3 regions of the Paenibacillus sp. JSM ZJ436 genome follow, and region 3 is predicted to be linked to each of the others. Evidence: predicted binding sites of a transcription regulator. Region 3 holds the regulator's gene; each other region holds the start of a gene.

Region 1 (10,578 bases), on a different contig from region 3:
TCACTGTCATTCCGAGCAAGACGATTCCGCAGGGGATTGCGGCTGCTTTTGAATTCCAGGAAGAAGAGAGCACCGAAAGTAATACGGAGAGCATGCTGGAGGCGGTATCGCGCGTCCAATCCGGACAAGTTACTTATGCGGTGCGGGATACAACGATTGACGAGCTGGAGATCAAGGCTGGTGAATATATCGGCATCCAGAACTCCAAGATTGTTGCTGCCGCCGCAGACCTGAAGACGGCCTGTCAGCAGCTGCTTGGCAAGATGCTTCAATCCGGAGACGAGATCATTACCCTGCTGACTGGTGAGGACGCAACAGAGGAGATTACTGAAGGCATTGCCCGCTGGCTCGAAGAGGAGTATCCGGATGCTGAGGTTGAGATCCACTACGGTGGACAGCCCATTTATGCATATTTGTTCTCTGTGGAAGCGTAACGGTTTCGTTACGGTTCTAGAGCAGAGGATCATTTTCGGGAGGGGTTTTACATGAGTAGAACCGTGATTGTCACGGACAGCACCTCGGATATACCCGCAGCACTGATTGAGCAGCATGGCATTGTCGTCGTTCCGCTGAGGGTATTGTTTGGAAATGAATCATATTCGGACGGAACAGAAATTACGGCATCCCAGTTCTACAAGAGGTTGGTAGAATCCCCGCAGCTGCCGACAACGTCACAGCCGTCACCGGCGGATTTTGTAGCGGCGTATGAGCGTATTTTTGAGCAGCACCCTGGCTGCTATATCCTGTCCATGCATCTGTCCTCGGCGCTTAGCGGTACCTATCAGGCTGCCCGCCTTGCCACAGATCTCATGGAAGGCGATCATGAGGAACGAGTTCAGGTATGGGATTCGAAATCTGCTTCATACGGCTTTGGTATGTTCGTTGTGCATGCCGCGAAGCTGGCCGCGGAAGGAAAGTCTCTGGAGGAGATTGTAGCTTCCACGGAGGAGCTGCGGAGCAAGCGGGCACTGTACTTCCTGGTGGATACACTGGAATATTTGCAAAAAGGCGGCCGGATCGGCAAAGCCTCGGCAGTGGTAGGGACCTTGCTGAATATCAAGCCGATTCTATCCATTGATGCGGAGGGTGTTATTTACTCTGTTGACAAGGTAAGAGGACGCAAAAAAGCAACGGCGCGGATGATCCAGCTGTTTCAGCAGGATTTATCCGGTGTTACAAAGATTAAGGTAGCGGTGGGGACCACGGCAGATCCTGCTTCGGTTCAGGACTTTCTGGAGCAGCTCTCATCTGTGTTCACGATTGAGGAGACGTTGTTCTCTGATATTGGAGCGGTTGTCGGCACGCATGTCGGTCCCGGAACCATCGCCGCGTATATCTGGCCGGCTTGATTGGGGGAAAAGGATGAGTCTCGATCTGGACCAAATATCCGTGAGAAAGATCAACGGCGTGAGCGCCCTGAAGGAAGGGGAGCTTCACGCCTTTGGCGTCTCTACGGTCAAAGAATTGCTGGAATATTATCCATTCCGGTATGAGGATTACCGGCTTCGTTCACTGAGCGAGGTCAAGGATGGAGAGCGGATAACGATACAGGCGAAAATTGCCGGTGCTCCTGTTCTTCAAAGGTATGGCGGCAAATCGCGTCTCACCTGCAAAATGCTTGCAGAGAACTGGATGTTCAGCGCAACGTGGTTTAACCGGCATTTTCTAAAGGAGCAGCTGACCGCAGGCCGTGAAATTGTATTGACCGGCAAGTGGGATCAGCGGCGGCTTCAGCTGACGGTGTCGGAATCGGATTTCCCGGACAAAGGCATCAGCCGCAGCGGTACGCTGCAGCCCGTGTATTCCATCGGCGGCAAAATTACGCAAGCCTGGATCCGCAAAACGATGAATCAAGCGCTGCAGCAGTACGGGGAGATGATCCCGGAAATCCTGCCGCCTCATCTGATTCAGAAATACCGCCTGATGCCGCGCAAGCAGGCAATCGCCGGGATTCATCAGCCCTCGGATACGGGCGAAGGGCAGCAGGCCCGGCGCCGAATGGTCTATGAGGAGCTGTTTTTGTTTCAGCTGAAGATGCAGGCCTACCGTGCCCTCAATCATGGCAAAATGGATGGCGTCGTACACACAGCCGATAATACTACGATTCGCGAATTCGTTCGCAGTCTGCCGTTTGAATTGACAGATGCGCAGAAGAAGGTTGAGCTTGAAATTCTGCATGACATGCGCTCGCCTTATTGCATGAATCGTCTGCTGCAAGGGGATGTCGGCTCTGGCAAAACCGTTGTCGCGGCGATTGCTCTCTATACCACGGTGCGTTCCGGCAATCAGGGGGCACTGATGGTGCCGACTGAAATATTGGCAGAGCAGCATATGCGCTCGCTTCAGCGTATGTTCCAGCCGTTTGGTGTGACGGTGGCTCTGTTAACCGGCAGTGTGACCGGCAAGAAGCGGAAGGATGTACTGGCATCCCTTCAGATGGGACTCACAGATATTGTTGTCGGCACCCATGCACTGATTCAGGAGGAGGTATTCTTCCGGCAGCTGGGCCTGGTCGTTACTGACGAGCAGCATCGCTTCGGGGTTAACCAGAGAAGTGTGCTGCGCCGCAAAGGCTACAATCCGGATGTACTCACGATGACCGCGACGCCGATTCCGCGCACGATGGCTATTACTGCCTTCGGGGATATGGATGTCTCTACGCTGTCAGAGCGGCCCAAGGGCAGAATTCCGATTACGACGCACTGGGTCAAGCATGACATGATGGACCGGGTGCTTGGATTTATTCGCCGGGAAGTGGACCAGGGGCGTCAGGCATATCTGATCTGTCCGCTGATTGAGGAATCCGACAAGCTGGATGTGCAGAATGCTATTGATCTGCATGTGCAGATGCAGCAAGCTTTTCCCCAGTTTAAGGTAGGGCTGCTGCACGGAAGAATGACCGCGGGAGAAAAGGATGAGGTCATGCGGGATTTCTACAGCAATGATCTGCAGCTGCTCATCTCGACTACCGTTGTCGAGGTGGGCGTCGACGTGCCCAATGCGACGTTAATGGTCATCATGGATGCGGATCGTTTCGGATTGTCTCAGCTGCATCAGCTCCGCGGCCGGGTGGGCCGGGGTGCTCATGCATCGTTCTGCATCCTGGTAGCAGACCCCAAGAGTGAGGTCGGACGGGAGCGGATGGAGGTCATGACCGATACGGAGGATGGCTTTGAGGTCGCACGTCGGGATCTGGACCTTCGGGGTCCTGGCGATTTCTTCGGCACGAAGCAGAGCGGCCTGCCGGAATTCCGGCTTGCCGATATGGTAGCCGACTATGAGGTGGTCGAACAGGCCAGGGAGGATGCCGCTGCGCTGGTCAGCGATGCTTCCTTCTGGACATCCCCCTCGTATTCACTGCTCCGGGAGCATCTTCGGAAGGAGCAGGTGTTCCAAGGGGATCTGATCGACTAAGGTTGTGCGCACAATGGACGAGCTCTTGTCATATACTCATCTTGATTGGGAAAATACGGGAGGTGCAAGCTGTGAGTTACCAGCAATTCGGTATTCATCCCCAGCTCGTGGAACGGGTCAAGCAGAAGATGAAGAACCCGCCTGTCAAGGAACGAGTTAAGGGCATCGTAAACCCTCTGACCAAGCAGGATTTGCAGAACAGTGCGAAGGTTCAGCAGGTTGTCCGTCAATGCTCGGCCATTCTCGGCGAGAATCTGACGTCAGTTCAGGAGCAGCAGATTGTACAGTTTGTGCTGGCTCAGCGGATTGACCCCAAGAACACCTTTCATTTGATTAAGCTGTGGGGTATGTTCCGCTAGGCTTGTCTTGGGAGGGCCTGCCTAAAGACGGCAGGCATTGAACAAAGCTCTGGCTTCCTTGCGGATGCCAGAGCTTTGTTATTCCTCCGCCAGAGGCTGAATGCACGCCGGGCTATTGTTGCGTACTGCATTCACAGCTGTGCTGACACGAACGGCCTGCAGATCCTCATGGGTGTAAGGGGTACACAGCAGCTTCAGCTCCTCGGCTGAAGCAGAGCGGTCCAGCCAACGTTCCTCGTGCTCACGTTGAAGAATGACAGGCATCCGGTCATGAATGGACTCCATCAGAGCATTGGGAGAGGTCGTGATCACGGTGCAGGAGCTGATCTTGCTGCCGTCTGGAGCGGTCCAGATGTCATACAGACCGGCCATGCTGAAGAGCGAGTGGTCTTTTTTGCCAATCCGGTAGGGCAGTTTCTGCTTGTCCTGTTGCTTCCACTCGTAAAAGCTGTCCGCAGGAATCAGGCATCGCTTTCTCTGAAAGGGAAGCTTGTAAGCCGGTTTGACGTCCACAGTCTCGCTTCGCGCATTGATCATCCGGGCTGCACCGGAGCTGTCCTTGGCCCAGGAAGGAACCAATCCCCAGCGCAGCTGGCCGATCCGGCGCCGTTGTCCGTCATGGATGACGGCTGCCACCATTTGGGTCGGGGCAATATTGTACTGCGGAATATGAAAGGCTGGCTGTGTTTGCTCGCCGATCATATAGTAATCCAGAAGCTCTTCCCATGATGCCGTAAGTGTAAATCGACCGCACATGCATGGACACTCCTTTCCGGGATACGATATATAGAGAAGTATACATGGATTTGTGTCTTGGCGAAAATAGGGATGTCACCTATAATGATTAGGTGTGTTTTTTACAGATATGATGACAACAAGAGAACGGGGGCAATCCAGTGTTTGATTTAAAAGCCCAAGGCACCTCGGTCAAGACCGAAGTGGTGGCTGGCGCAACAACCTTTTTTACAATGGCTTATATTATGGTGGTGAATCCGCTCATCCTGTCGGATGCGGGGGTGCCATTTCAGCAGAGCTTCACGGCCACGGTCATCTCGGCGATCATCGGAACCCTGATGATGGGCCTGGTCGCCAAATATCCGATTGCAGTCGCACCAGGTATGGGCTTGAACGCTTATTTTACATATTCGGTCGTACAGGGACACGGGAGCCTGACATACAGTGAGGCGTTCTCTGCAGTGTTTATTGCAGGCATTCTGTTTCTGCTCTTGTCGTTGACGCCCCTGCGCAGCCGCCTGATTCACATTATTCCTCCCAATCTTAAGCATGCAATCACGGCAGGCATCGGATTGTTCATCGCTTTTATCGGCCTGCGGATGAGCGGCGTAATTACAGCCCACCCGGAGAATCTGGTGGCACTCGGAGATCTTCATCAGCCTTCTGCTGTCCTGGCTCTGACCGGACTCGCGATTACGCTGATTCTCTTGGCCCGCAACGTGAAGGGGGCGCTGTTCATCGGCATGATCCTGACCGGTGTTATTGCCTATTTTGCCGGGATGCTGAAATTTGACGGTGTCCTGTCCGTTCCTTCGCTTCCGGAAGGACTGCTCGTGTGGAATCCGATCGCCGCGGCAGGGGATGTAATCACGCACAGCCTGTATGCCGTGGTCTTCTCGTTCCTGCTGGTAACGCTATTTGATACGACCGGAACGGTTGTCGGTGTAGCCCAGCAAGCCGGGCTGATGAAGGATAACAAGCTGCCCCGTGCAGAACGTGCTATGCTCGCAGATTCCGTGGCCACGGTGGCCGGCTCCATGGTAGGTACGAGTCCGACGACGGCCTACATTGAATCTGCCGCAGGAGTAGGCGCTGGCGGACGAACCGGCCTGACTGCTGTCGTGGTGGCAGCGCTGTTCGGAGTTGCGGCATTCTTCGGTCCGGTAATCGGAGCGGTGTCCGGTCTGTCGGCGATCACGGCCCCTTCCCTGATTATCGTGGGCTGCCTGATGGTGGGGAATGTAAGCAGTATTCACTGGAAGGAATTCGATGAAGCTTTTCCTGCGTTCATTGTCATTCTGACAATGCCGCTGACCTCAAGTATTGCGACCGGTATTGCGCTCGGCTTCATTTCCTATCCGCTAATGAAGCTTGTGAGCGGCAAAGCGAAGGCGGTTCATCCGCTGCTGTATATTTTTGCTGTATTGTTCGTGCTGCAGCTGCTGTTCGTGCCGCATTAAGTCTAAGCCTTCCACTGGCACAAGGGGCCGCTTTCCCGGATCTTCAGATCCAGGAGAGCGGCCCCTTGTGCGCTAGTAGCTGCTATTCCATCTGCTGCCGGGGCTGGCTAAAGTCTGAAGCGGTCACGGGACCAGCCCCTCAATGTCTTCGGCAGGACTGACAATGGCTGCCTCGACAATGTCTGCCAGGGTAATCCACATATGCTGGATGCGCAGCCGCTGCAGCTGAGCATCAATGCGGGAGATGCTGCCCTCCACCTGTTGATTGCCATATTCTCCGTATACTTGGATCTGTACGGTCGCACCGCTGTGGTAGGCTTGACTCAGCTTCTCCGCAATGCGCTCGGTCTCCTGTTCGTCAAGGATCGGGCGGGTCTGCCGCTGCTTCTGCTCCTGCTTGGATAAAATGGCATCCCGATGCTCGAACAGCATCATCCGGCTGGATTGCCACAATCCGTTGCCTTCGAGCTTCTTCATTTGTAATGTCCTCCAATCTTGGCGTTTAGAAATTTAAGCTGACTGGTGTTTCTCAGGGAAGACCCAAAGTACACCGAGGCAGGCCCGAACAAATGGCGGATCCCGTCCATCGTCAGCTCCAGATGCCTCAGTCTGTCGCGGTTGCCGAACAGGGAGGGCTGGTATACTTCATCGCTTTGGAGCTCTCCGAGGGAAATCCAGATTTTTCGAACGGGTCCGCCGTCCCAGTGGGTATCGAACAGCTTCTTGGCCGCGTCATATACCTCCCGGGAAATTTGGCTCGGCTCCGGCAGCTTCAGCTGCCGGGAAAAGCCGACAGGGCGGTCAAAATCCGCACCCTGCGCGCCGGCATGCACCACGGTTCCCATATAGCCCTTGGCCCGGGCGCGTTCACAAATCAGCATGGACAGCTCGTTAAGCACCACGTCAATATCTTCCCGGGCATGGTAATCCACCGGAAGCGTGGTCTGCCGCCCGATACCCTTTTGTCCGTCAAAAGCGTCCGGGGTGACAGGGGAGTCGTCCATGCCGTTTGCGGTCCGCCACAGCACCTCACACCAGATATCGCAGTTTTTTTTCATATGGCGCTTCATTTTCCGCTTGAGCTCACCCAGAGGCGTCTGTGCCAGCTCCCCGATGGTATGGATTCCAAGGCGGGCCAGATGGCGCATCGTGCGGGAGCCGATGCCGAACATACTGTTCACGGGACGAGCCCAGAGGGCATCCAGATGCTGCTCATCCAGCTCATAAATGCCGGACTCATTCTTCTTCGCGAAGTTGTCGCAGGCCATCTTGGCCAGGATCTTGTTGCGTCCAATGCCAATGCGGGTATAAATACCGGTTTCTTCCCGGACGCGCATCTGGATATGGCGTGCCAGCTCCGCAGGCGTGCAGTTAAAGTGTGAGAGGCTTGCTGTCACATCGACAAACTGCTCGTCAATGCTGAACGGCTCCACCAGATCCGAGTAGGATTCCAGGATGCTCATAATGGCGAGCGACACGCGGATATAGGCGCTCATGCGCGGCCGGGTGACAATGACCTCCGGGCATTTCTGCTGAGCCTGCCACAGCGGCTCGGCAGTCGTTACGCCATAAGCCTTCGCAAGGGGACAGGCGGCCAGAATGATGCCGCTGCGCCGGGAAGGATCGCCGGAGACGACCAGCGGCTTGGTGCGGTAAGCGGGATGGGAGGCCTTCTCCACAGAAGCATAAAAGGATTGGCAGTCGGCCAGAAAAATAACACGCTGCTGACGTTTACGCATGTTCTCATTCCTTCCCTTCCTTCAGACTCTTATGTAAAGGATCAGCGATTCGCCGGCATCCTGCCGGCCTTTGTATGTGTGCTCGAGGATCGTTTAATATATTATACACCGAACATACGTTCTTTATTCAAGTGGTAAATATAGTTCTGTTAGGTCTGTCATTGTCTTTGGAAGAATTTTAAGTTAAGCTATATGAAAAAAATGGTAAGGACTACAAATGGCTAGTAAACATTACCTTTTGCAATTTTGTGTCAGCACCAAAAGTTTTGACCCTGTAACTAAATATGAGGGATTTTATGGAAAAAATTTGAAATTAACTAAGAGAAGATCATAAGGAGGCGACTCATGATGAACCAACAGGCATTAAACAGAGCGAAGATGCCGCAAAGTACTAACCGGATCTTGAACAGCAGGTCCATACACCACTCAAACAAACGGTTGAGCGAATTAGTCAAGCCAGGCATGCACATACTGGACGTTGGTTGCGGAAGCGGAGCGATAACCTACGGCATTGCAGAACTGGTTGGCCCTGGCGGCAAAGTCGTTGGTATAGACAGCAGCGAAGCATTAATTATAGAAGCAAAGGAACGGTACCAGCATATTCCGCAGCTGTCGTTTGAGGTGAGGGATATATATCAGATGAGTTATGAGGCAGCCTTCGATATTGTTAATGCCTCCCGTGTACTTCAATGGCTGGATCAGCCCGAGTTGGCGCTACAGCGAATGATTCGGGCAGTAAAGCTGGGAGGAAAGGTGTTGGTGCTTGATTATAATCATGAAAAGCTCCGCACAGAACCGGAGTTTCCTGCATCCATGGCGCATTTCTATCGCAGGTTTTTAGATTGGCGGAGCGATGTTGGGATGGACAATGCCATTGCAGATCAGCTGGAAGTTTATTTTAAGCAAAATGCATTAACTCAGGTGAGCGTAACGAATCAATCGGAGAAAAGCGTCAGAGGATGGGAAGGTTTTGAAACCGCAGCGGGAATTTGGGCGGAGGTTGCTGCGAGCCGGGGGCATCAGCTAGTAGAGGATCGATATTTAACAGAGGCAGAACGCTCGGCAGCGGAGCAAGATTACCGGGAATGGGTCCGCGAGCTGGCGATGGAGCATGAAATGTATTTACTCGCTGTTGAAGGGGTTAGAGCTGTTGGAGGGCTTTCTATCGAAGAGGGTTGATCTTCATTTTTACCACCTTACGCTCGCGGCGTGTTTTTCTAAACGTACGGAGGAGCGGACGAAGAAACAAAGCTTCATTATTCAGCAGATGTTGTCGGGTAGTTGAACAAAGGATTGGTTCCTTAGATGACTTGATAAATTCAATCTGTCTTGGATGAAGTCCAATATAGAGATCAAATGGTTTGCGAGGGAGTAGAATAGTGTGAGAAGAACATTTGGCTTTTCTTTACTGAATTTAAAAATGTTGCTTTTTGAAAAGGTCGCGTTTGTGTGGACGGTGATTTTCCCTCTTTTTATAGCATTAGTTATGCAAAGGGGAGTATTGGATTCTACAAGCAGTAATTTGGATATGATGAAATATATGTTTTGGTTTTGGGCATTTATTATCATTAGTACGTTTTTAAATGGAATTGGATTACAATCAGCAAGGCTTAAAGAAAGTGGTTTATTGAAGACGTATACTTTAATAGCAGGCAGTAAATACCCTATCATTTTCGGGATAGTCCTGACACAAGTTGCTTTTGCTATTTTAAGTTTAATGATTTTCACAACGATTCTGACCCTTATTTATGATATCTTTTCATTTAAATTATTGATATTAATGCTGATTACAGTCTTTATATCCATGCCTTTAGCATTTGCTGCGTTTGGTATAGCGCTTTTACCCGTTCAGGTGTCCAGCGTTTCTACCCTATTAAATATTCTCATGTATCCAGTTTTTTTAATTGCTATTAATGTCGATCTGAAACATATCGGGTTTTTAGAGTTTTTCAATCCATTCACATTTATTTATGAAATCTCGTTAAATATGGGTGTGTTATTTGGATGGTTCCAGCATGAAGTTTTATATGTCCCACTATCTATCTCATTTTTATTTTTTGGTATCGTAGGTTACATATCTTCAAAAAAATTAAATTTAATATCCGTTCTACAAAGATAGAATCCATCGAAAGGAGGAGATGTCATGAATATTAAAAATCTAAAATTTAAATATCCAAGAGCAAAAGATTTTGTGTTACAGGGTGTGTCCTTTTCATTGCATACAAATAAATTAAACGCAATCGTTGGAGTAAATGGTTCGGGTAAAACTACGATGTTTGATTGTATAACAAGTGTGCTCAACCCTGCAACTGGAGAGATAAATCTACCTCATATGCAAGATATTCTATATGTGACCCAGAGTCTCTTTTTTTCGCCTGTCATTAAAGGAAAAGATTTTGCGAATTTTGTTAGGCGAATTGATGATAAACCAATAGAAAAAGAATTGGGTTACTACACAAAAAAAATGTCACAACGTGAAAAGGAATTATTTGAGCATTTGTGGGAGTTAAGAATTGGAAAGATGTCTATCGGTGAGAGGAAGTGGTTTTTTATCCATATTCTAATAATGATAGACCGTTCATTGTATATTTTTGACGAGCCTACAAGCGGTGTAGATCCCGCATCCAGAAAAAGGATATATGAATTAATTGGAAGCCTTATAAAAGAGGGGAAGACTTGTATTGTATCTACACATCAGCTTCAAGATCTAATGTACTTGGACTCCCATCTGATCATCCTTAACAAAGGAAGAATAACTTATGAGGGAGACTTCAAAGAGTGGTTACATATAAATAACACTGATAATCCAGATGAAGCTTTTGAAAATATGTTAATTTCAAACATGTAGGATTTCAAGGGTCTGTCAATATG
Region 2 (10,578 bases), on a different contig from region 3:
ACACAATGAAATCACAGTTTAATAAAGAAAGAGACATCGAACAAGCAAAGGAGTTTGGAATCAAGTTAGAGGAAGACCCGAATAATCCAGGCGAGTATGTTGCTAGCTATGATGATTCAGGTAAAAGCAGTTTTATAGGTTGGTTAATGTCAGATTAATTACTTGAAGAGAACAGCACACTTACATATTGTGACGGTCAGAAAGTTATGCTTGGTGACATATTTGTTGAAGAAGGATTGCAGAACAGTCCTTACGGAGATGTATCATACGTTTATCGTATCAACGAAGATGGGACTATAGATAATTGCTTTGCTTCAAATTTTGCATATAAGGCAAATAATTATCACTTTGACTCAAACATTAGCAGATTGGTCAAGCGTAATGGAGAATTGATTAATCCCTTGTGGGGGTAGATTTAAAAAATTAAAATACATAGGAGGTAACTATGAGTAGCAACATTAGTGTGTCGTATGAAATTATTATGGCAGGGAAACAAGAGGAGTATATACAGCTTGAAATTGAACATCAGCAATTAAAAGATAAACTGTGGGAATTAGGTAGCACTCAAAAGAAATGGTTTGGTAAGATGGAAGGCATCGTAAATAAGTATGGTCACAAAATAGCCTATGATTATGAAGGCTTTATAGCCGCTCATAATTATGAAGATTTTAGAAAACTCAAGGCATGGAAAGATATTGTGATTTTAAAAAGTTATGTTGATGAAGCACTTGAAAGAGAGGGGCTTATTCAGGAGTTAAACATTAAATACATAGATATCAGAGAAAAGATTGAAGAAATATATGCGCAATGTGGATTAGAAGACTTGTATTTTGGTTGATGAAAGAGTTCTTTGATTAAGATACCAATGGGAGGATTATGAAATGAAAAGAGATAATTGGTTTGTAACAGAGTATGCTGCAAGATCTGCAGGTAAACCAGATCGCTGTTTTTATTGCAATAGTATGATTGGAGAATTACATAAAACTGAATGTGTAATAAGAATAAAGACTGCTGTAATGGACTTCACTATTAGAATGGTGGTTGATGTGCCTGAGTTTTGGAAGCCCGAGGATATTGAATTTAGATATAACGAAGGTTCTTGGTGTGCTGATAACCTTATTGACATGATTAAAAAAGAAGAAGGTGACTGTTTATGCTCTCATGTTCAAGCTGAGTATGTTAGAGATGCTACTATAGAAGATGAAGAAACATGGGGTGCGGTTAGGGTTAATGAATTAGAATCTTAATAACAATAAAAGGGTTGTTTCATTAAAATAAAAATACTAAAGGAGATACCTACATGTTCAAAGTCATCAGAGACAGATATTATTCGATTAAAGATGGAGTGTCCAACCTAATCAAATGGCTCCCGATTATTTGGAGCGACAGAGATTGGGATCAGGAATACTTATACATAATTGTACATAAGAAACTCGAACACATGGAAGAGTTCTTCAGAAGTGACAATACCTTTACTGCCGAAGCAATCAGCGTTGCCGATGAGATTAAAGAAGCTAAAGACCTACTGTACAACAAAATCAATTCAACTCACACAAGTAAAGTTGACTTCGATACGAGAGAATTCATACATCTTGATAATAATAAGTTGAACATAGACAGGAGCGATGGTAACTATGAGGCTTGGTTACAATCAATGAATGCTGCTGAGATACAGGAGACCAGCGATATGAAAAGATCCTTTGACATTATCGCCAACAAATCTAAAGGCTGGTGGGATTAATGGGATATAAGGGATTTTAATTAAAATTTGTAAAACAAATAAGGAGTAGGGGTCAATGTTAAAAGTATGGATGCAAATGAATTCAATTATCTTTTTTATTCTGATGTTTTTTGAGTTGCTTATGATGATCAATTCAGAGCTATCATTTCCTATTAATCCATGGTGGTTAATGTGTGTTCCAAGTATTGCGGCTGCAATAGCCATTGTATTGAATAAGTATGGAAAGAGGCACTGGTTTGAAGAACGGTAATGACCAAGAAAGGTAGAGCAAAATGAGGAACAGAGATAAGTTATTTTTAGGCAGCATCTATAAATACCAATATAAGAATACCTCTGACATTGTGATATTAAAGGCTGTATACGAGAAGGATGGGTCTGAATGGTGTTATTGCGTAAGCAGTGATGGCATAAGAGAGTATGAGTGCAAGAGGCAGCATTTATTAAGTCGGTAAGATGTGATTAAGGTCTACTTTAAGAGAAAACACAAAAGGGGATGAAAAGAGTGGAATTAGACGAAAAAAAGATGAGCAAGCAAATTGATGATTATTTTGAAAAAACATCAAGAGAACAACTGATCATTGATTTGTTTGAAACCGATTCGATTAATTTTTTTGAAAATGCCGAAGAAATCATGGCAGAGTATCGTGAAATAATTAAGAATAATACTTAGTAAAAGGCACGTTTCATCTGGTTTTGTAGTGAGAAAAACAGAGTAAATGAGAGAAAATAAGAGTATAAGGGAGATTAAGAAATGAACAAAGAACAGACAGAGATGCTAATGAAAGAGAAAGAAGATTACAACTATCGATGTCTTGATTCAATGATGAATTCACTTTTTGATTTAGCCAATGAGCTACATGATAGATTAGAAGAAGACGAAGAATTAACAGATGCAGAGGAAAGGTTTGTGCGGAACTTCGATGCTTACGTTGGTTCCTGTTGTGAACTCAGTGATATGGAGGAAGCAAATAATGATTGAAAAGTTAGTACACAATTGCTGGTTATCGATTGAAGGTAAGGATGTGAAGAAAGAAGATGTCATCAGATACATAACCGATAGAAGCATTGTATATAAAGTTGAACAAGATCCTTATATGACTGGTTTCGGAGTCTATAATTTTGCATTGTCCGAAACAACAGGTTATCGTGCAGAGTGTCCTATTAATTACGAATATTATAGATGTAGCTCTAAGGAACATGGAGCAAGTTGTGACACTTGTTGCAATTGGAATCCAGAGGATGCAGATAAAGTTCAATTGATTGATCCAAATAAATAACAATAGTGAGGTGTATAAAATGAATCAGGAAGAGTTCAATGAACAATATAAACAGCCTGTAGACTTAGACGAAGTTCATGCGGCATTACAAAGATTCATTAATGGCAAGGGAAGGCTATGTGTTCCTGCAAGGCCTGATGACGATGATATGTTAATTTGTCGATTGATGTATGAAGTAAAAAAGTACAGAAAGGCTTCAAACAAGGTTAGTGCAGCAATTCCTTTTAGTGAAATGAGCGAACGAGCTCAAATTGAGACAATTGCGGCAATGAAAGATGAGTAGATATGAATACGCATTATTAAAATTAATAAAAAAAGCGAGGTGTTATATTTGAGTTTAACATTAATGAAGCAGCAGTATGAACAAGTTAAAGTAGATTACAATAATACGTCTTCACCCATTGCCAGAAGAGGCATTCACGAAGAGATGAAAAGGCTTAAAAAGAAAATTGATGATGAGGAAAGAAGACTAAACTCCAATTTGGAAATAGTAAATATTAACGGCGCGGAATATAAAATGCCAGCCAGGTATCAACATTATCAACATGAAAATCGATATACCTTTGAGGTTAAAGATAGTTGCTTATACATATTCGATAAGATGAAGACGGATAAAGATGGTAGCTTCCATATATGGTGTCATGTATGGATACCTCAACAAGAAAACAAATATGTAGATCTTCTTGTTCGTATTTTAGGTGGAGATATGTATGGTGAACGATATTTTCTAGAGGCTAGTTATTATAAACATCCATCAGATACATTCTCTTACTTGAACAAGGTCATCAGGACGGATAACTATGGATACAAACCATATTATACTTATGTAATTGATAAGATGGGCTTCAAACGAGTTAAACATAACTGGGATACGAATAAAATTGAATGGAAAGATGGGGGCAAGCAATGATTGAAAAATAAAATAAGCGTTACTGTAAAGGAGTTTCAGGAGCTTCAACGTTTGGCAGATATAGTTAATGATAGATGCGAGCCTTCGTATATCAGAAGAATGGCAAAAGTACAATATGAAGCCATTCTCCGTCTAGCAAAATACCGTGCTGGTGATATTTAAGATGCATATTATAATGAAGTACATATTTTAAGGAGAAGTGGAGGATTGTATGATTGATAACTTAATAGTTTGGTCAAATGATTATAGAAAGCGAGCCAAAGAAGTAATTGACATCTTAATCTATCATCACATTCTGCCAGAGGATTCACTTAGAGCAGAGGGCAGAATTCAGGCAATTGAAGATGTTTTGAAATTTATTGAAGACAAAAAAACAATAGAATGCTGTAGACATTGCACCGGTATGCCATTGGTTGATAGGGAACCTTTAATGTGTAGTCAAACAAGTGATTATAGTGTGTTTATTAACAGATGTAATTATTTAGAGGATAGCATAGTTGGTGGGAGTGCTCCACATTCGTTATACGGCGTAAAAATAAATTTTTGCCCTGTGTGTGGAAGAACGTTGTAGTTCGGATCAAATGAACAATTCATAGAGAGGGGAGTAAACAATTGAAAGTTAACTCAGGTGGAATCTGCTGGAACTGCAAGCATTTTGAGCACGAATGCAATGTGGCAGAGGATGATTATGAATGTGCTGAGCGATGTTATTCAAATATAAGTGAGGTTATAGAGCGATTTTTTGATGAAGATGAGATCAAAGAATGTATAGGATTCGAGAAAGATTGTTGAAAAGTAAACTCTTTACATAGAAAGGAATATATATATGAACCAATTAGAAAATGCGATTGTTTTGGCGACAAGCACTCATTATGGACAGGTAGATAAGGGCGGCCTGCCGTATATTTTGCATCCACTCAGAGTTATGATGCAAATGGATACAGAAGATGAGCGTATTGTAGCAGTCTTGCATGATGTCATTGAGGATTCAAATGTGACGATTAAATATCTTGCTAAGATAGGATTATCATCTGAGGTGTGTGAGGCGATTGAGGCTTTGACTAGGAGAGAAAATGAGAGTTACATGCAATTTATTGAACGCTGCAAGCAGAATCCATTGGCTCGAAAAGTTAAGACTCAAGATATTTATGACAACTTAAGTTTGAGCAGAATTGTTGAGCCGACTAAGGAGGATTATGATCGGCAGAAGAAATACAATAAGGCACTGAGGTTGTTATTAGGATGAGAAATTGGTTCTATGGAACAAATCAGATTAAATAATTACCACTTGCATAAAGAGCATTTGTTCGGTATATAATATATACAAACAAATGTTCTTATTTGATAGAGGTGGAATATGGGTAAACTGCAAAACGTTGAAGACATACGGCTAGTAAAAAGCTATTTGGTGCTACCAGTGACCTTGGAGATTATTGAACGCAATCTGAAACTGATCAAGCTACATAATTTCAAGTTATCTGAGGTTTTCGTGGGGCATCTGATTAACTTGAGGAATAAGGTCAACCTGGAATACTATAACGTAAAACAAGAAATGAAGCGCTTGGGTATCAAAGTGTTCGAGGAGAGTCGTACTGATGAAGGTATTACAGGTAAATATCTGTGCCGGGGCTATCAGCACGAGATGACTTTGTTGTGGATGAATATCAAAAGTGAATGCGAAGTGAAAGTAGCTGCTATGCTAGATGTGGATCTGAGCAAGGTGGAATATGATTAAGGGAATATTACAGTAAGGAATAATAAATAAACATATTTAAACTATTTACATGTGCAGGATGATGGTGTATACTGAAAACAGATACATAAGCAGGGTAATTTTAGCAGGAAGTCGAATAAGATGAAAGAACAATTTTATAATCTGGAGGTAGATTCAATGTCTTGGGAAGTTATGAGCGATAGAGAATATCCTTGTCCTTGCAAGAAAGGAACTTACAGAGAGATTTCGGAAAATGATGATTGGAACAATTGGAGAGAAGAAGTGATTATGAATTGCCCAAGCTGCAAAGAAAAATATGTTCAACATTTTTTCACGAAACCTGATGGCGAAGAAAGATGGTACTGGAAAGAAAAATAAGAGAAATCAATTGAAGCAGGTCAATTGTTGATCAAAATACTTTCACGGGGAAGGGGTGATATTAATTGCAAAGAGATATGGAGCTTATTGTGGAAATTCTGAAGGAAATTGAGTCGAAAGAACATCCGTTTATTATGAATATAGAAGGTAGAGATTTTAAGCTCGTTCAATACAATGTTGGCCTTGCAGTAGATCATGGTTTAGTTGTAGCAACATCAAAGTACATTGAAGCCATTCCCACATATTACATAAGCGGTTTGACGTGGGATGGACATGAATTCTTAGATGCAGTTAAAAATGACGGGGTGTTGGCACAAGCCAAAACAATGGCTAAAGAGAAGGGAAGTAAATTATTTGATTTGCCGTATGAAATTATTAAAGGATTGCTTGTAAAAGCTTCTCAGTCATATTTTATGGGATGATGAAATTAGTTCAATAATTGTAAATTTAGAAAGGAGGGAAAAATTTTTGAAGGTCAAACTTAAGGATGTGTTGGGGGATTTGTTTTATACCTGCTGGAAGTGCAAGAAAGATTATAATTTTAAAGCGATGAAGTATATTACAGAGAAAGACGAATGTCCAAATTGCGGAGCGAAAATTAAACTGGATTGATTAAACGAATCTTTTACTGAGAAAGGAGCTTGATAGAAAAGATGAGAATTAATAAAGAGGAAGCAAAAAGGATTGCTGAATTATTAGCTGAAACAAATACAATTCTTTGGAATGCTGCTTGCCAGGTAGAAGCATTGGTGAAGGATGAAGTAGTAAGCAAATTAATAGATAATGAAGAAGGCAATCGGAGTGCTTTTCAAAAGATCGCTACAGCGTATGCTCAACTAGATAAAGATGATGAGGAGTTTGTTCGGATTGAAATGAGAGGAAGAGGATTTCAAGACTTCGATTCGTTTGCAGGCGATATACAGAGTCATTTAGATGAGATTGAAAATTAAGATGAAATATGACTTTCTAAGAAAGTAGAGGTGGCAAATTGGAGAAATTGAGAACATTACCTTTTGACTTAGTTGAGGGTGGCTTATACTCAAATGGCGAACACGTAAGACGCATCAAAAATATCTCAGTAAGAGATAATGCAATTATATATACTGTGGATACAGACGAGGAAAATATTGTATATAGTTGTTACATAAATCGTTTTTATGAGTGGATGGATAAATCTTAATGAATATTTCTCTATTATGAGAGGAGCTAAACAATGAGAGAAGAATCGGAGAAAATTAGATATCGCGAAGCACTTGAGTTCATTGTAGCAAATTCTATTTCCAAAGGCGCATGGTATGTTGAAGCTGCACTAACTGCTTTAGGGGAAGATCATCCATATAACAATGATAAATATGCGATTTCTGAATTGGTATTCAAGGCTAAAAATTGATAAATCAAATATTTTATTAAGAATGGAGATTTTAAATGTTGGAACTATTTATAAAGTTGGTTGATTCTCAAACCGTTAGAAACGAGGAGGCTGCACTATCTGTATTAGAGGAACTTTCCAAACAAACAAAAGAGGTTGAGCTAGATAAAAGTTATTGGGTGTCTCAATGGTCTTGGACTCCAATTTCTGACGGTATTTATTCCTACGAAGAGCATATCAGATCGTCAAAGAACAATAATAACGTGACTGCATTATACACAGACAAGAATTATAGAACTTATTTTCCATGGGATGTATATGAATCAAAGGAAGAATGCGATAAGGTGTGTGAACTCAAGAATAGCTTTGGTTATGACTGGGATATGGCTGTACATAAGTTTATCGAGAAGCATGATTTGAGAGTAAGCCATATTTAATAAATCGCACATTTCGTAATGAAAGAGGTGATTATTGTGATTTTTGAACGAGTAAAGTTACCCAAGAATGCTGTCAGAGTATGGTATTTGGAAAATGGTGATGTATTCACAGTTAAAAATGAGAGTGTCGAGATAATGTGTAAGTTTGAGCATGAAATGCTACATGAGGTTATTTATAGGGGATATTATGAATACGGGCCAGTGTATGATAAAACTGGTGTGACGTATACACCTGAAGAATTGAATCGAATGCTTAGAAGTTAAGGAAGGAGAAATGATAGATGTGGATAGTTGTTTATAAGCAAAAGTATTATCCAAGCGTCTTTGATTGCTCAAGTGAAGCAGAGGCGAAAATCATATTTGACAGGATCAAAGAGAAAGAGTTAGATGATGTGAATATCCATGATGGGAAACTCTACATGGCTAAAGTTGAGCAATTTTACGGAGGGTTAAAGGGAGATGTAGACTGGTATCTCGATATTGATGTTGAGGAAGATCATATGCAATAATACGATCAAATTTTCCTTTCATGGAGAAGTGGGGGCAATATAAATGTATTTTTACTCAGTAAGCGAAGGAGAGTATCCGACTAAAATAACATTAATTTATCACAAAAAGGAATTTACAAAAGAAGAATTCTGCGCCATGTATAATGCTGCAATTCAAAATATTGATAAGATTGATCCTGAATATGGGCCATCTCAAGATCAAATTGTTCGGTCTCTTTGTGACTTATATTCGTTTAAGGTTGTTGAAGTAACGTATGATATATGTGAAGAGAATTTATATGGCAAATATCCCCTAATGTCAGATGAGCTTATTGTTAAACAAGGGAAATTAAAGACAAAAATGATAGTTACACGCGAAGAAGATTTGTGTGATATTCAGTAAAAATTTACTTTTACTAGAAAATGAAGGTGTAATGGAATGCATGTGGTCTCTAAAGATGGAACGCACGATTACGAAGGCAATGAGTTGACATTGAATGATGTGATTAAATTGCATGAGTCACAGGGGCAGCAAGCAATAAGAGAAAGAAAACTGCAAAAAATATATCGCTTTGATGAGAATACTAAGATAGTCTCAAAAACTGAAGAAATTTGCGATGTAATCACATTCAAGTAAAAGTTTTTGATCATGAAAGGGGAGCGTTCAGTGAATCTAGAAAGATTAGATGAAATTGAGAAGAATATTATCAACAATCCAACGATCGATAAGGCAGTTGTTCAGAGCATTTTGCAGGAGTGTATTGATGAGATTCGGAGATTGAATAATAACTTCATATATGCTAAACCGGGTCAACATATTATTATTCGGGCAAAGACAAACAGTCATGAATTTGAAATCGGTCAAGAATGCATTGTTACAGAGTGGTATTGGTTTAGTGAGGAAGAAGACGGGAGTTTAGGTGTAGAAGCGTCTTCTCTTGACAACAAAGAAACATGGCTTGTTAAGCATACTGATTATTTGATTAAGTAGTGCCAAAAAACGTTGAAAAATAAGGACTTTTTGAAGGTAAAAAGATGATAAAAGGATGATTTTATTCTAATTGTACATACGGAATTGACTTTTATAAATAAATATATTAAAATTAATTATGTAGGAGGAAGTATGAATTACGCAGTAAACTACGGAGACAAATTTAAACACTACAAAGGCGGCATTTATACAGTTGTCCCACTTGCCTATCACACGGAGACGCAAGAAGGAATGGTGATCTATGAGGATGGAACAGGCTACAGATGGGCTAGACCAGCCGCAATGTTCTTCGGTTATCTGGAGGATGGCACAAGACGTTTCGAGCCTTATAAAGAGGCCAAGAGTTATTTCAGTGACCGCCTAGATAGCATTTAGCGAGACGATGAGCATTAAGCGTTAGAATAACAGATTCATTTTATAAGGAGGTGATTGTACTGGCGAGACCAGTAAAGTGTCCAGTCTGCGGAGAACGTGGGCAAAGGGAAGATATGATATATGATGAGAAAGAAAAAAGATATTACCATAAAGGCGATTGTCACAACGGACTTTTAAAAGAAAGAGAGGTAACACGCAGAGAGAATGAACAATGGGATGCACTATATCAGTATGTGATAAAACTTCATGATTTAGTAGTGCTTCCAACAGCCAATATTGTTCGCTTCCAGGATCTACGAGCAGGTTATACATATAAAAATGGTGAAAAAGAGAGACAATGGAAGACAGGCCCTGGCTTTGATCTTATGCTAGAAGCTTATAAACTGGCTGAAGACAGTATTAAGTGGTGTATCACCAATAAACTAGACAATAGCAATGACACCAGAAGTATTTATTATTGTATGGGTATCATGATAAACAAACTTAATGAAGCCAATGAAAACAGAAAATTAAGAAAAGAACGGGAATCAGCTAAATTAAAAACAACAACTCTGGATATGCAAATTACTGAACCAGAGATTAAAGAAGTGAAAATAATTAAAGATGATATGGATATATCAAGTTTTCTTTAGGGGGAAGATATTATTACTAACATTAAATACATAGATGAATTTGTTCATCCATCCAAGATTCATGAGTCTCTTCTTATTGGTTATTTGTGGAGTAAACCGTCATTATATGAAAAGTATGCAAACCATGAAATATCTAAAGATACATTTACCGAACCAATTTGGTGGTTTTTCTATTATATCGGATCTGAGATGTATGTGAATGGTGTCAGAAATTTTGATGACAAGACGACATACTCATTCATCGACTCAAGACCAAAGGAAGTCGG
Region 3 (10,578 bases):
GATGCTAGACGCTCTTCTAGAGAAAGGTTCGAGATCTTTTCCTTCTTCTCAACCTTCTTATTCCGGAATGCGGCTACAAAAGCGGAAAGGGTATCATCATTGGTCCGGTAGATCAGATCCTCCGCAAGGCGCTTCTCCTCATCGGAGATAGAAGCATAACGCTCCAGCTTCTCGGTATTGACGATGGCATAATCCAGGCCCGCCTTCGTGCATTCATATAAGAATACCGAGTTCAGCACCTCTCTGCCCGCCTCCGGCAAGCCAAACGAGACATTACTAATCCCCAGAATCGTATGGCACTCCGGCATTGCCTCTTTAATGAGACGAATTCCTTCAATCGTTTCTTTGGCCGAGCCAATATACTGCTCATCCCCGGTACCTACCGGGAACACCAGCGTGTCAAAAATAATATCCTCCGGCTTGATTCCGTATTTATGAACCAAGAGCTCATAGGAGCGCTTTGCAACGTTTAATTTATCCTCCCGGTTTATGGCCTGACCGCTCTCGTCAATGGTACCCACGACCACCGCAGCACCGTACTTATGAATCAATGGAGTTACATGCTCAAACTTTTCTTCGCCATCCTCAAGGTTAATGGAGTTAATAATCGCTTTCCCCTGGGAGTAGCTCAAGGCCAGATCAATCACTTCCGGATCGGTTGTGTCAATCATCAAGGGCACCTTGACCTTTTTGACGACAAGTTCCAGGAACGCGATCATATCGGCCTTCTCCTCCCGATCGGGATCCTGAACGCAGACATCAATAATATGTGCACCGTTCTTGACCTGCGCCCTGGCTATTTCCGAGGCCTCTTCATACTTGCCTTCTACAATAAGGCGCTTGAACTTCCGGGAGCCGAGCACATTCGTCCGCTCGCCGACCATATATGGACGGTTATCCTGTTCAATGTAGACGGGATCAATTCCGGAAAGCGCGGGCAGATGGCTGCCTGAAAGCGGGCGCGGTGCATAACGGCTCATTACCTCACTTAATGCCCGGATATGCTCCGGTGTCGTTCCGCAGCACCCTCCGGCAATGTTCAGCCAGCCTTTTTCGGCAAAAGCACCCATTTTTTGCGCCAAGGATTCCGGAGACTCATGATAGTGACCATTCTCATCTGGAAGTCCTGCGTTTGGATAGCAGCTAATCGCCGCACTCGACATATCTGACAACGAACGAATGTGGTCTCTCATAAACTCCGGACCCGTAGCACAGTTGAGCCCGATAGAAATCGGCTGTATATGCTCTAATGAAATGCAGAAGGCCTCAATATTCTGACCGGCGAGTGTGGTTCCCATTGGCTCAATCGTACCTGATATCATAATTGGCAGCTGGACGCCACATGACTCAAAAGCCTGACGAATGCCAATCGTACCCGCCTTAACATTCAGCGTATCCTGCGATGTTTCCAGCAGCAGCGCGTCAACCCCGCCCTCAATGAGAGCAACAACCTGCTCTTCGTAGCTCTCAATCAGCTCAGCAAACGTCACGCCTCCGGTCACCGACAGCGTCTTCGTCGTGGGTCCTAGGGCCCCGATCACGTAGCGCGGGCGCTCTGGTGTCGAATATTTATCTACAGCAGCACGCGCTAAGCGAGCAGCCTCCAAATTGATTTCTTTGGCTAAATGCGGGATATCGTATTCGGCCAATACCACGGATGTCGCGCCAAAGGTATTGGTCTCGATTAGATCTGCACCCGCCTCGAGGTATTTTTCATGTATATATTGAATCACGTCCGGCCGCTCAAGCACCAGCATTTCGTTACAGCCATCCAGTTCTTCTCCACCAAAATCCTCTGGAGAGAGGTCCTCCTGCTGAATCATGGTGCCCATTGCACCATCGAGGATTAATATTCGTTCTTTTAGCATATCTTGTAAACTTGGCTTACTCAAAGCTACCCCTCCCCGTAAAACGTTAAATCTTAGTGTAACAGAATTAAATTCATTAGGAAAGAATGATTATAACGTGAATTATGCGGCGCAATCATATAAAATACAGGTTAAGGGATGACAAGCTGCTTGTAAATCCTTATAATACTTATTATTCCAAGTGGAGAAAGAGGGATATAATCATGGCTGAAATTGTAATTCGCAACACGAACGAAAGAATCTCCGGCGAGGAAAATGTTCGTCAATTCCTAAACTCGCAAGAGGTCGTATACGAGCATTGGAATATGGATAAGCTTCCAAAGGAGCTGCAGGAGCAGTTTTCACTCTCTGATGATGACAAGAAACGAATTCTTGATATTTTTGATGAAGAAATTCGGGATCTGGCTGCCCGCCGCGGCTATAAAATCTGGGACGTCATCACCCTGTCTGAATCTACCCCTAACCTGGAAGAGCTTCTGCAAAAATTTGAAGAGGTTCACACTCATACTGAAGATGAAATCCGCGCTATTGTTGGCGGTAAAGGCATTTTCATTATTAAAGGTGCAGAGGATGTAGGTTATTTTAATGTGGAATTGGAGCCGGGGGACGTTATTTCCGTACCTGAGAATACGCCGCACTTCTTTACATTAATGGATAACAAGCAAATTGTAGCCGTCCGTTTGTTCATTGAAGCCAATGGCTGGATCGCGACACCCGTGCCTAACCCAGGCCTCTAAAAACGATCAGGAACCAGCAAAAGCAGCAAGGCCTCAGAGGTCTTGCTGCTTTTGCATTGTACAATATTCATAGTATGGCGGTGACCAGCATGTGCGCTATGGGGTAACCTGTAGTTCCTTGACAGGCATCGAATGCATTCCCCTCGCGGTAACGTGAGAGATAATTCGGTATGTACCCGTATCCGTAAACCTCTTCTGAAGTTCATAATTTCCGTTGCCGGAGTGCTGTGCCGGGACCTTTACCTGCATGCCTCCGCCCTCCTGCGTAATTTCGAATTCTACGGTATCCGCATCATCCACCGGTTCGCCCGATTGAGTGACCTTCGCGATCATGGACACAGCCTCACCGGCAGCGGCCACCTCTTTGCTCAAAGATAATTCAACGAGGATCGGATCCTCTAGCACCCATTCCCCGCCACTCCCTTTGACGGACTCCCCACTGCAGCCAGCGAGTGCAATCGCGGCGAGCAGGAGCGCGGACCATAGAGCAGCATTTCTCTTCAAAGACAGCTTCGTGCCAGTGCTCTTCATTCAATTCACCTGCTTTAGTATCGGTTCTACATCCGTAAGGTCATTATACATGATTCCTCTCCTTCGGTGCATTGCAGGAGACTTACAATTATGTGACGATTCAACCCGCCGGAGTTATAAAAAGACCTGGAGACCACCTTCAATTGAGGATAGTGTCTCCAGGCATTCTTCATTTGCTGTATTCAATCAGAGCTTTGATAAAGCTTCTGATATTGGTGTACTGCCCTCAATCAGCTCAAACGATTTGCCCTGTGTGTTAGGCTCTAATAATGCAGTCACAATGGCAGCAGCAACATCTGCTCTTGGAATGCTTCCAGGCTCAAGACTCGGCCCCGCTTCAATGTTTCCGCTGCCCTCGTCATTGGTCAGCGCACCCGGACGCAATATCGTATAAGAAAGTCCGCTGGATTCAACGGCCTGATCGGCATAGTGCTTGGCCACATAATATGGCTTGATGCTGTCGCTCCAGCGCTCCCGTTCACCTGCACCCATAGCACTCACTAGCACAAACCGGTCAATGCCTGCTTTCAAGGCTGCCTCGGAAGCTTTCACCGCCCCGTCGAGGTCGATTAGCAGCGTCATATCTGCCCCGGTATCCCCTCCAGAGCCTGCAGCAAAAACAACTGCTTCACAGCCTTCAAGCGCCTTCGCCAGTGTGTTGACATCATCCTTCAGATTAAGCAGCACAGGATCTGCACCGAGTTCTTCAAAATACCCTGCCTGATCACTGCTTCGTATCAAAGCTCTTACCTCACCATGCTGCTCTCGAATCCAGAGGTCTGTGAAGATTCTTCCAATTTGTCCGTTTGCTCCAAACACTGCTGTCTTCATCGTGAATTCTCCTCTCTAGGTTTAGATCTCATGGTCATCATGGTCTACCTGTATAATTACCTGAATGAGAGAATGTGAAACACAGCTTTAGAGGTACGAAGTAAAAAGGGAACGCTAAAAAGCCCCGAATCATATTCGGGACTTCAATAGCGCAGCATATAAGGATTGTTTATGTAAGCTGCAGCTTATTTAAGATGGGATGCAGCTCCTTCAGATCCTGAATTTCGTAATTCGGAAGGATTGCAGGATCTTTAGGACGGTCGGTTCGATTAATCCAGACGGTTGTCAGTCCGGCCGCATTACCGCCCTTAATGTCAGTTGTCAGCTTATCCCCTACCATTACAGCCCGCTGTGGATCGACCTCCAGCATGCTGAGCGCATGCAGGAAAATGGAAGGATCAGGTTTACCCTTACCGAAGCTGCCTGAGATCACAATGTGATCAAAGTACGGAGCCAGATCAGGCACTCCATCCAGCTTCTCTTGCTGCAAATCCGGACTGCCGTTCGTCAGCAGCAGCAGCTTGACCTTACCTTGCAGCGACTTCAACACTTCAAACGTTTCTGCGTACACGTAAGGGCGCTTTCTTCGTTCCGCGGCGAACTGTTCCGCCAGTGCAGCGGCCAGCTCCTCATCCTGCACTCCGAGCCTGTTCAGTGCCTTGTCCCAGGACGATTTGCGGTAGCCTGGCGCCAGCTCCTGCAGCCGGCGAAACTCTGGCTGTTCCCCTGCCGTGAAGTTCGCCCACAAGCCTTCGTAAGGATTAATGCCGATCATTTGAGTAAAAGCAAATGTATCATAGGTTTCATAAAGCTTACGAGCTTCTTCACGAACAGCTGCAAGCAGCTCCCCGGCATTAATGGAGACAGCGTCGGCAGCCGCTTTGCAGGTAGCTGTAAAGGCCTCTTCTACACTTCGCTCATCCCATAGCAGGGTATCATCCAAATCAAACAACACAGCAGCATTAGACATGTCCCTCTCCCCTTCAATCTTCTGTAATTTGTCGGTTACTCGCGCTCCACCGCAATTTGGTGCATGCTGGCGAATTCCTCCAGCCTTTTCCCCATAGCATCCGTGTCATATCGGTTAATCAGACGGGAAAACACCCAATTGCCGCCCTTTGCTGACGTTTCAATAACGACAGAGCCGTTCAAAAGCCGAATCTTGCTAATTTCGGAAGGTGATAGCTTCCGTTCGCGATTGAATTTGAACGTTGACAGCGTATTTCGGCCAACCTTCAAGAACGGCTTTCTCAAAAAAATCATGATCGCTAGCAGCACATACAGACTAACTCCTACCCAGTTCAGAACGTCGCTTGCTCCAGCCGCGCTCGCTGTAGCTCTGCCCAACAAAGCGTACAGACCTGCCAGGGCCAGAAGCACAATCGGCAGTACATATTTACGACCCTTAAAAATGTGTCCATCTGCCGCTGTACCGTTACCGCCAATAGAGGTCTGGCCCTGCTTCTTACGCTGTTTATTGACCTGGGCCAGGTTCTTGCTTACTTTTCTTTCCCATGAACGAGACATGTCCTTACCCCTTTATTCATGTTTATTTAAAAAGCAGACTTAATGCTTTAAGCCTTTCCCTTTACCGGGCTCTTCATCAACAAATTCAATGGAATCAAGCTGCTGCCGGAAATTTCTTCTTATATTATTGAGATAGATTTCACGAAGCTCAGCACGCTCCTGCTGCTCCTGCTCCGTTAACCCCTCCGTCTTATTCTTTCTCGCGAGAACGTTAATACGCTCCACCAATGCATCAATGTCCATCTGAATACCTCCACTTATATGTTCATTCCTAACTGTGACATGAGAAAAAGAGCTTGTCAAGAAAGCGGCCTTGACCAAGCTCTTTATTATGAAAGAGTCAGATATATTATATCATTATCTATGAAGAAACAGATACGTCATTTTAAATAATGCAGATCAAGGAGAATGAGTATACGATAAGCCTATTCCCTATGACAGTTTAGTAGAGGGGTAAGCTCAGAACCTCTCCGAATTTAATATCATGGCTATTCAGTCCGTTAAACTTCGCAATGGTATGAATATAGTCACGGATGTCCATGGAATCCGGCTTGTGACTAGCTGCAATGCTCCATAAGGTGTCACCTGACTGCACAACGATCTCCCGCACCTCTGCAGGTTCCTCTTCACCCTTTGCAAATACAGTCAATGCGCTGCTAAAGCCCAGAAAGAACACGAACAGAATACCTAACAGCTTGTTGCGGTTTAAAGACATTATGTAATTCAAAGCTTGAGATAAGGACTTCCTTCCCTGTGCCCTGGCTTGCGGCTGCGCCGGGTGGTCATAAATACTCCGATAAGTACTATATTTCAGCATGTCGATCATCTCCCAAACAAATGTTCTGTTTGAATCTACTATAACAAGAACACTTGTTTGTTTCAAGCGTTTTTGCGAACAATTGTTCCGAGAAAAATTATTTAGAACTAACGTTTGTACGAACGGTAGTTCTATGTTATACTTTTACCAAACGTTACATAAATGGGGTTGATAAGGAATGTCGAAGATATCCAGCCGCCAATTGGCCATATTGGAATTTATCCGTACAGAAGTACGCAGTAAAGGGTATCCGCCTTCAGTTCGTGAGATTGGCGAAGCCGTCGGACTAGCCTCCAGTTCTACGGTACATGGTCATTTAGACCGTCTGGAGAAGAAGGGCCTGATTCGCCGAGACCCTACTAAGCCTAGAGCGATTGAACTGCTGGGCCAGGAAGAGTCAGAGAGCAGCAATCTTTTCACGCATACGATTTCCAGAGTGCCTGTAGTCGGTAAGGTTACCGCCGGCGTTCCGATCACCGCTACGGAGAATATCGAAGATTACTTCCCGCTGCCTCAGCATTTTGTTGGCGATGACAAGATTTTCATGCTTTCCGTCGCTGGCGACAGTATGGTTGAGGCTGGAATTATCAATGGAGATTACGTGATCGTGAGACAGCAGCAGACCGCGGACAATGGAGATATTGTCGTCGCCATGACCGAAGAGGACGAAGCTACAGTCAAGACCTTCTATAAGGAAAAGGATCATATCCGTCTTCAGCCAGAGAACTCGGCGTACGAGCCGCTTCGCTTGAATCATGTATCGATTTTAGGTAAAGTAGTAGGCATTTTTAGAGATATTCATTAGGAATATTCACCATCTAATTAAGAGAAGATGACCTCTGTACTTTGTACAGGGTTATCTTTTTTTGTTTTTGCCCCCCAAAACAAAAACCCCTCACGCCATACGGCGCAAGGGATTCCTCTTTTAGTACATGGTCATGTATTGATCGCGTTCCCAACCGTGAACCTGTGTGCGGTACATATCCCACTCGATTTCTTTCAGTTCGTAGAAATGGGACAGGGCGTGCTCACCCAATGCTTCGCAGATCGTTTCATTGCGAATCAATTCGTTCAGCGCTTCCTTCAGGTTAGAAGGCAAGCTTGGGATTCCTTCTTCGATACGCTCTTCTTCCGTCATCACATAGATGTTACGGTCGATAGGCGCTGCCAAAGGAAGCTTACGCTTAATGCCGTCCAGACCAGCCTTCAGCATTACAGCCAGAGCCAGGTAAGGATTCGCTGCCGGATCCGGATTACGAGCCTCAACACGCGTGCTCAGTCCGCGGGATGCCGGAATACGGATCATCGGGCTCCGGTTACTCGCAGACCATGCTACATAGCATGGAGCTTCGTAGCCAGGAACCAGACGCTTGTAAGAGTTCACTGTAGGGTTTGTAATGGCTGCAAATGCACGGGCATGCTTCATAATTCCTGCCATGAAATGACGTGCCGTAGCGCTCAGCCCAAGCTCATCACTCTCATCGACAAATGCGTTCTCTTTGCCATTAAAGAGGGATTGGTTACAGTGCATCCCGGAACCGTTCACACCGAACAACGGCTTCGGCATGAAGGTTGCGATCAATCCGTGCTGACGAGCAATCGTCTTAACTACCAGCTTGAACGTCTGGATCTGGTCAGCGGCTTTAACCGCGTCCGCATATTTAAAGTCGATTTCGTGCTGTCCTGGAGCCACTTCATGGTGAGAAGCTTCAATTTCGAAGCCCATCTCTTCCAGTGTCAGTACGATATCACGGCGGCAGTTCTCACCCAGATCGGTAGGAGCAAGGTCAAAGTATCCGCCTTGGTCATTCAGCTCCATAGTCGGGTTACCCTTCTCGTCTGTCTTGAAGAGGAAGAATTCCGGCTCTGGGCCAACATTCATCGAAGTGAAGCCCATCTCTTCGGCTTCCTTCAGGTTTCTCTTCAGAATGCCGCGCGGATCGCCAGGGAACGGAGTGCCGTCCGGCAGATAAATATCACAGATCAGACGCGCAACACGATCTTCGGAATGCCATGGGAAAATAACCCAAGTGTCAAGATCCGGATACAGATACATATCCGACTCTTCAATCCGAACATAGCCTTCGATGGAAGATCCGTCAAACATCATTTTATTGTCTAACGCCTTTGGCAACTGACTTACTGGAATTTCAACGTTCTTGATCGTCCCCAGAAGGTCGGTAAACTGCAAGCGGATAAAACGTACGTTTTCTTCCTTGGCAATACGAAGAATATCATCTTTCGAATAACTCACTATATCCTCTCCCTTTTCATCTTTGGTTTATTTATTAAAAAACCGGGACAATTCGCCCTGGATCAAGGATACTTGACCCGGTCTTTTAGCCGAAATCAGTTCCTGCTTCAGCAGACGCCGCAATTGGGACTCAGACATCTCCCGGCGCTTGCTTTCCGTATCCGGGGTCAGCACCGTGGCTTCCTCCGACTCCTTCGTCACGGGATTCATCACTTGCTTGATGCCCGCAATGTTTACGCCTTTCTCGATTAAAGCTTTAATTTCCAGTAATCGTTCAACATCATTGAAGGAGAACAGTCTCTGGTTGCCTGAAGTACGGGCAGGTACTATTAAGTGATGCTGCTCGTAGTAGCGAATCTGTCTTGCAGATAGATCCGTGAGCTTCATGACAATCCCAATCGGAAACAGCGCCATATTTCTTCGGATATCATCACCCATAACTCATCAACCTTCCAAGTGATCTTTTCTTCCTCCCATTGTATATTTCCTGATCTCTTATGTCAACCATATGTGAGATAAACTCACAATAAATTTCGATCTTTTAGGGTTTGAAGAGCCGATAAAACGCCGTATTTGACATGAGAATAGGTGAGTCCTCCCTGCATATATCCGATATAAGGCTCCCGAATAGGCGCATCTGCAGACAGCTCCAGACTCCCTCCTTGAATAAAGGTTCCCGCCGCCATAATGACCGGATGCTCGTATCCCGGCATATCCCAAGGCTCCGGTACCACATGGCTATCCACCGCAGCTGCCTGCTGAATACCCTGTACAAAAGCGATCAAATGCTCCGGGCCCGAGAATTGAACGGCCTGAATTAGATCTGTCCGCGGTTCGTTCCAGGCAGGACGTGTTTGAAATCCGATGGCTTGAAATACGGCCGCTGCAAATATACTGCCCTTCAAGGCCTGTCCAACGGTATGCGGGGCCAGAAATAAGCCTTGATAAATGGCGCGGGTGGTTCCCAGCATAGCTCCGACGTCCCGCCCGATGCCTGGGGCTGTTAAGCGGTAGGCTGCCTGATCCACCAGCTTCTTGCGGCCACAGATATAGCCTCCGGTTTCCGCAATCCCGCCGCCCGGATTCTTGATCAGCGAACCCGCGATCAGATCGGCTCCGACCTCTGTTGGCTCCAGCCGCTCTGTAAATTCTCCGTAGCAATTATCGACAAAGATGATAAGATCCTCTCGGATCCGCCGAAGCTGTTCAACCATATCTTTAAGATGAGAAATAGTAAAAGAAGATCTCCAGGAATAGCCACGCGACCGCTGAATGGCGATCACCTTGGTGTTGGGCTGAATGGCGGCTTCTACGGCAGGCCAATCTACCTCGCCTTCCTCCGTCAGAGCCACCTCTGAGTAGGTTATGCCGAAGTCACGCAGGGAACCCGTACCGTCCTGCTCCTTGCCGATGACCTTGTGAAGCGTGTCATAAGGTCGTCCGGTGATCGATAACAGCTCATCCCCAGGTCTTAATACCCCAAACAGCGCTGTTGAAATCGTATGCGTCCCTGAAGCAAAGTGAGGCCTTACCAGAGCAGCCTCTGCTCCGAACACATCCGCGTACACCTCATCCAGCACTTCACGTCCCCGATCGTTATACGCATAGCCTGTAGATGCTGCGAAATGATAGTCGCTAACCTTATGACGCTGAAATGCATCAATCACTTTCCATTGATTAAAATCTACAAGCTCATCGATCTCCCGGTGCCGGGAAGAAATCCGCTCCTCTGCGGCGATACTTATTGCCGTAATTTCTTCTGCAAACCTTGCCATGTCTCTCTCTCCTAACTATTCATGCTGCACTATAGCGCATATAACCTGCAAACGACCGGCACGAAGCCAGCCGCTGTAACAGATCGATGTCATCCTTAAGGAATCAGATACTCTTTGAGCTGATACCCATGCTTCTCATAGTCGGCTCTGTTGATGTGCACCTCATAGAGGAGATCATGATCCTCTACCGATTGCTCTACCACATCGCCGATTCGATAAATGAGAGAGCTGAGATCGC

Evidence for each region. Region 3 encodes LexA, which represses DNA repair genes until DNA is damaged. Its sites were predicted from a motif close to CGAACATATGTTCG; they were not measured.
Region 1: ACH6EH_RS10900 (DNA polymerase IV) is a predicted target of LexA. The motif match lies at 7,817-7,830, and genes of this name have one in related genera.
Region 2: ACH6EH_RS07195 (YhjD family protein) is a predicted target of LexA. The motif match lies at 5,253-5,266, and genes of this name have one in related genera.

What each region holds. Positions count from the first base shown of each region.
Region 1 is NZ_JBISEO010000006.1:295,293-305,870, forward strand. It holds gene ACH6EH_RS10865 (DAK2 domain-containing protein) at 1-434, shown strand, start outside; gene ACH6EH_RS10870 (DegV family protein) at 486-1,349, shown strand; gene recG (ATP-dependent DNA helicase RecG) at 1,363-3,414, shown strand; gene ACH6EH_RS10880 (stage VI sporulation protein F) at 3,486-3,773, shown strand; gene ACH6EH_RS10885 (SOS response-associated peptidase) at 3,852-4,529, opposite strand; gene ACH6EH_RS10890 (NCS2 family permease) at 4,670-5,968, shown strand; gene ACH6EH_RS10895 (YolD-like family protein) at 6,092-6,445, opposite strand; gene ACH6EH_RS10900 (DNA polymerase IV) at 6,442-7,707, opposite strand; gene ACH6EH_RS10905 (class I SAM-dependent methyltransferase) at 8,053-8,886, shown strand; gene ACH6EH_RS10910 (hypothetical protein) at 9,089-9,826, shown strand; gene ACH6EH_RS10915 (AAA family ATPase) at 9,851-10,555, shown strand.
Region 2 is NZ_JBISEO010000004.1:184,717-195,294, forward strand. It holds gene ACH6EH_RS07130 (hypothetical protein) at 6-158, shown strand; gene ACH6EH_RS07135 (hypothetical protein) at 446-838, shown strand; gene ACH6EH_RS07140 (hypothetical protein) at 882-1,247, shown strand; gene ACH6EH_RS07145 (hypothetical protein) at 1,301-1,741, shown strand; gene ACH6EH_RS07150 (hypothetical protein) at 1,797-1,991, shown strand; gene ACH6EH_RS07155 (hypothetical protein) at 2,265-2,411, shown strand; gene ACH6EH_RS07160 (hypothetical protein) at 2,493-2,720, shown strand; gene ACH6EH_RS07165 (hypothetical protein) at 2,713-3,018, shown strand; gene ACH6EH_RS07170 (hypothetical protein) at 3,038-3,301, shown strand; gene ACH6EH_RS07175 (hypothetical protein) at 3,365-3,928, shown strand; gene ACH6EH_RS07180 (hypothetical protein) at 3,929-4,090, shown strand; gene ACH6EH_RS07185 (hypothetical protein) at 4,140-4,499, shown strand; gene ACH6EH_RS07190 (GTP pyrophosphokinase) at 4,755-5,174, shown strand; gene ACH6EH_RS07195 (YhjD family protein) at 5,286-5,663, shown strand; gene ACH6EH_RS07200 (hypothetical protein) at 5,784-6,020, shown strand; gene ACH6EH_RS07205 (DUF2513 domain-containing protein) at 6,098-6,442, shown strand; gene ACH6EH_RS07210 (hypothetical protein) at 6,674-6,970, shown strand; gene ACH6EH_RS07215 (hypothetical protein) at 7,234-7,410, shown strand; gene ACH6EH_RS07220 (hypothetical protein) at 7,446-7,826, shown strand; gene ACH6EH_RS07225 (hypothetical protein) at 8,108-8,335, shown strand; gene ACH6EH_RS07230 (hypothetical protein) at 8,379-8,717, shown strand; gene ACH6EH_RS07235 (hypothetical protein) at 8,982-9,305, shown strand; gene ACH6EH_RS07240 (DUF1653 domain-containing protein) at 9,438-9,680, shown strand; gene ACH6EH_RS07245 (hypothetical protein) at 9,731-10,312, shown strand; gene ACH6EH_RS07250 (replication protein) at 10,397-10,578, shown strand, end outside.
Region 3 is NZ_JBISEO010000001.1:244,230-254,807, reverse strand. It holds gene metH (methionine synthase) at 1-1,892, opposite strand, end outside; gene ACH6EH_RS01315 (cupin domain-containing protein) at 2,072-2,605, shown strand; gene ACH6EH_RS01310 (FixH family protein) at 2,702-3,136, opposite strand; gene ACH6EH_RS01305 (SDR family oxidoreductase) at 3,323-3,967, opposite strand; gene ACH6EH_RS01300 (HAD family hydrolase) at 4,137-4,937, opposite strand; gene ACH6EH_RS01295 (hypothetical protein) at 4,973-5,494, opposite strand; gene ACH6EH_RS01290 (DUF896 domain-containing protein) at 5,534-5,737, opposite strand; gene ACH6EH_RS01285 (LysM peptidoglycan-binding domain-containing protein) at 5,937-6,311, opposite strand; gene lexA (transcriptional repressor LexA) at 6,490-7,116, shown strand; gene glnA (type I glutamate--ammonia ligase) at 7,237-8,565, opposite strand; gene ACH6EH_RS01270 (MerR family transcriptional regulator) at 8,593-9,003, opposite strand; gene ACH6EH_RS01265 (methionine gamma-lyase family protein) at 9,087-10,340, opposite strand; gene hflX (GTPase HflX) at 10,436-10,578, opposite strand, start outside.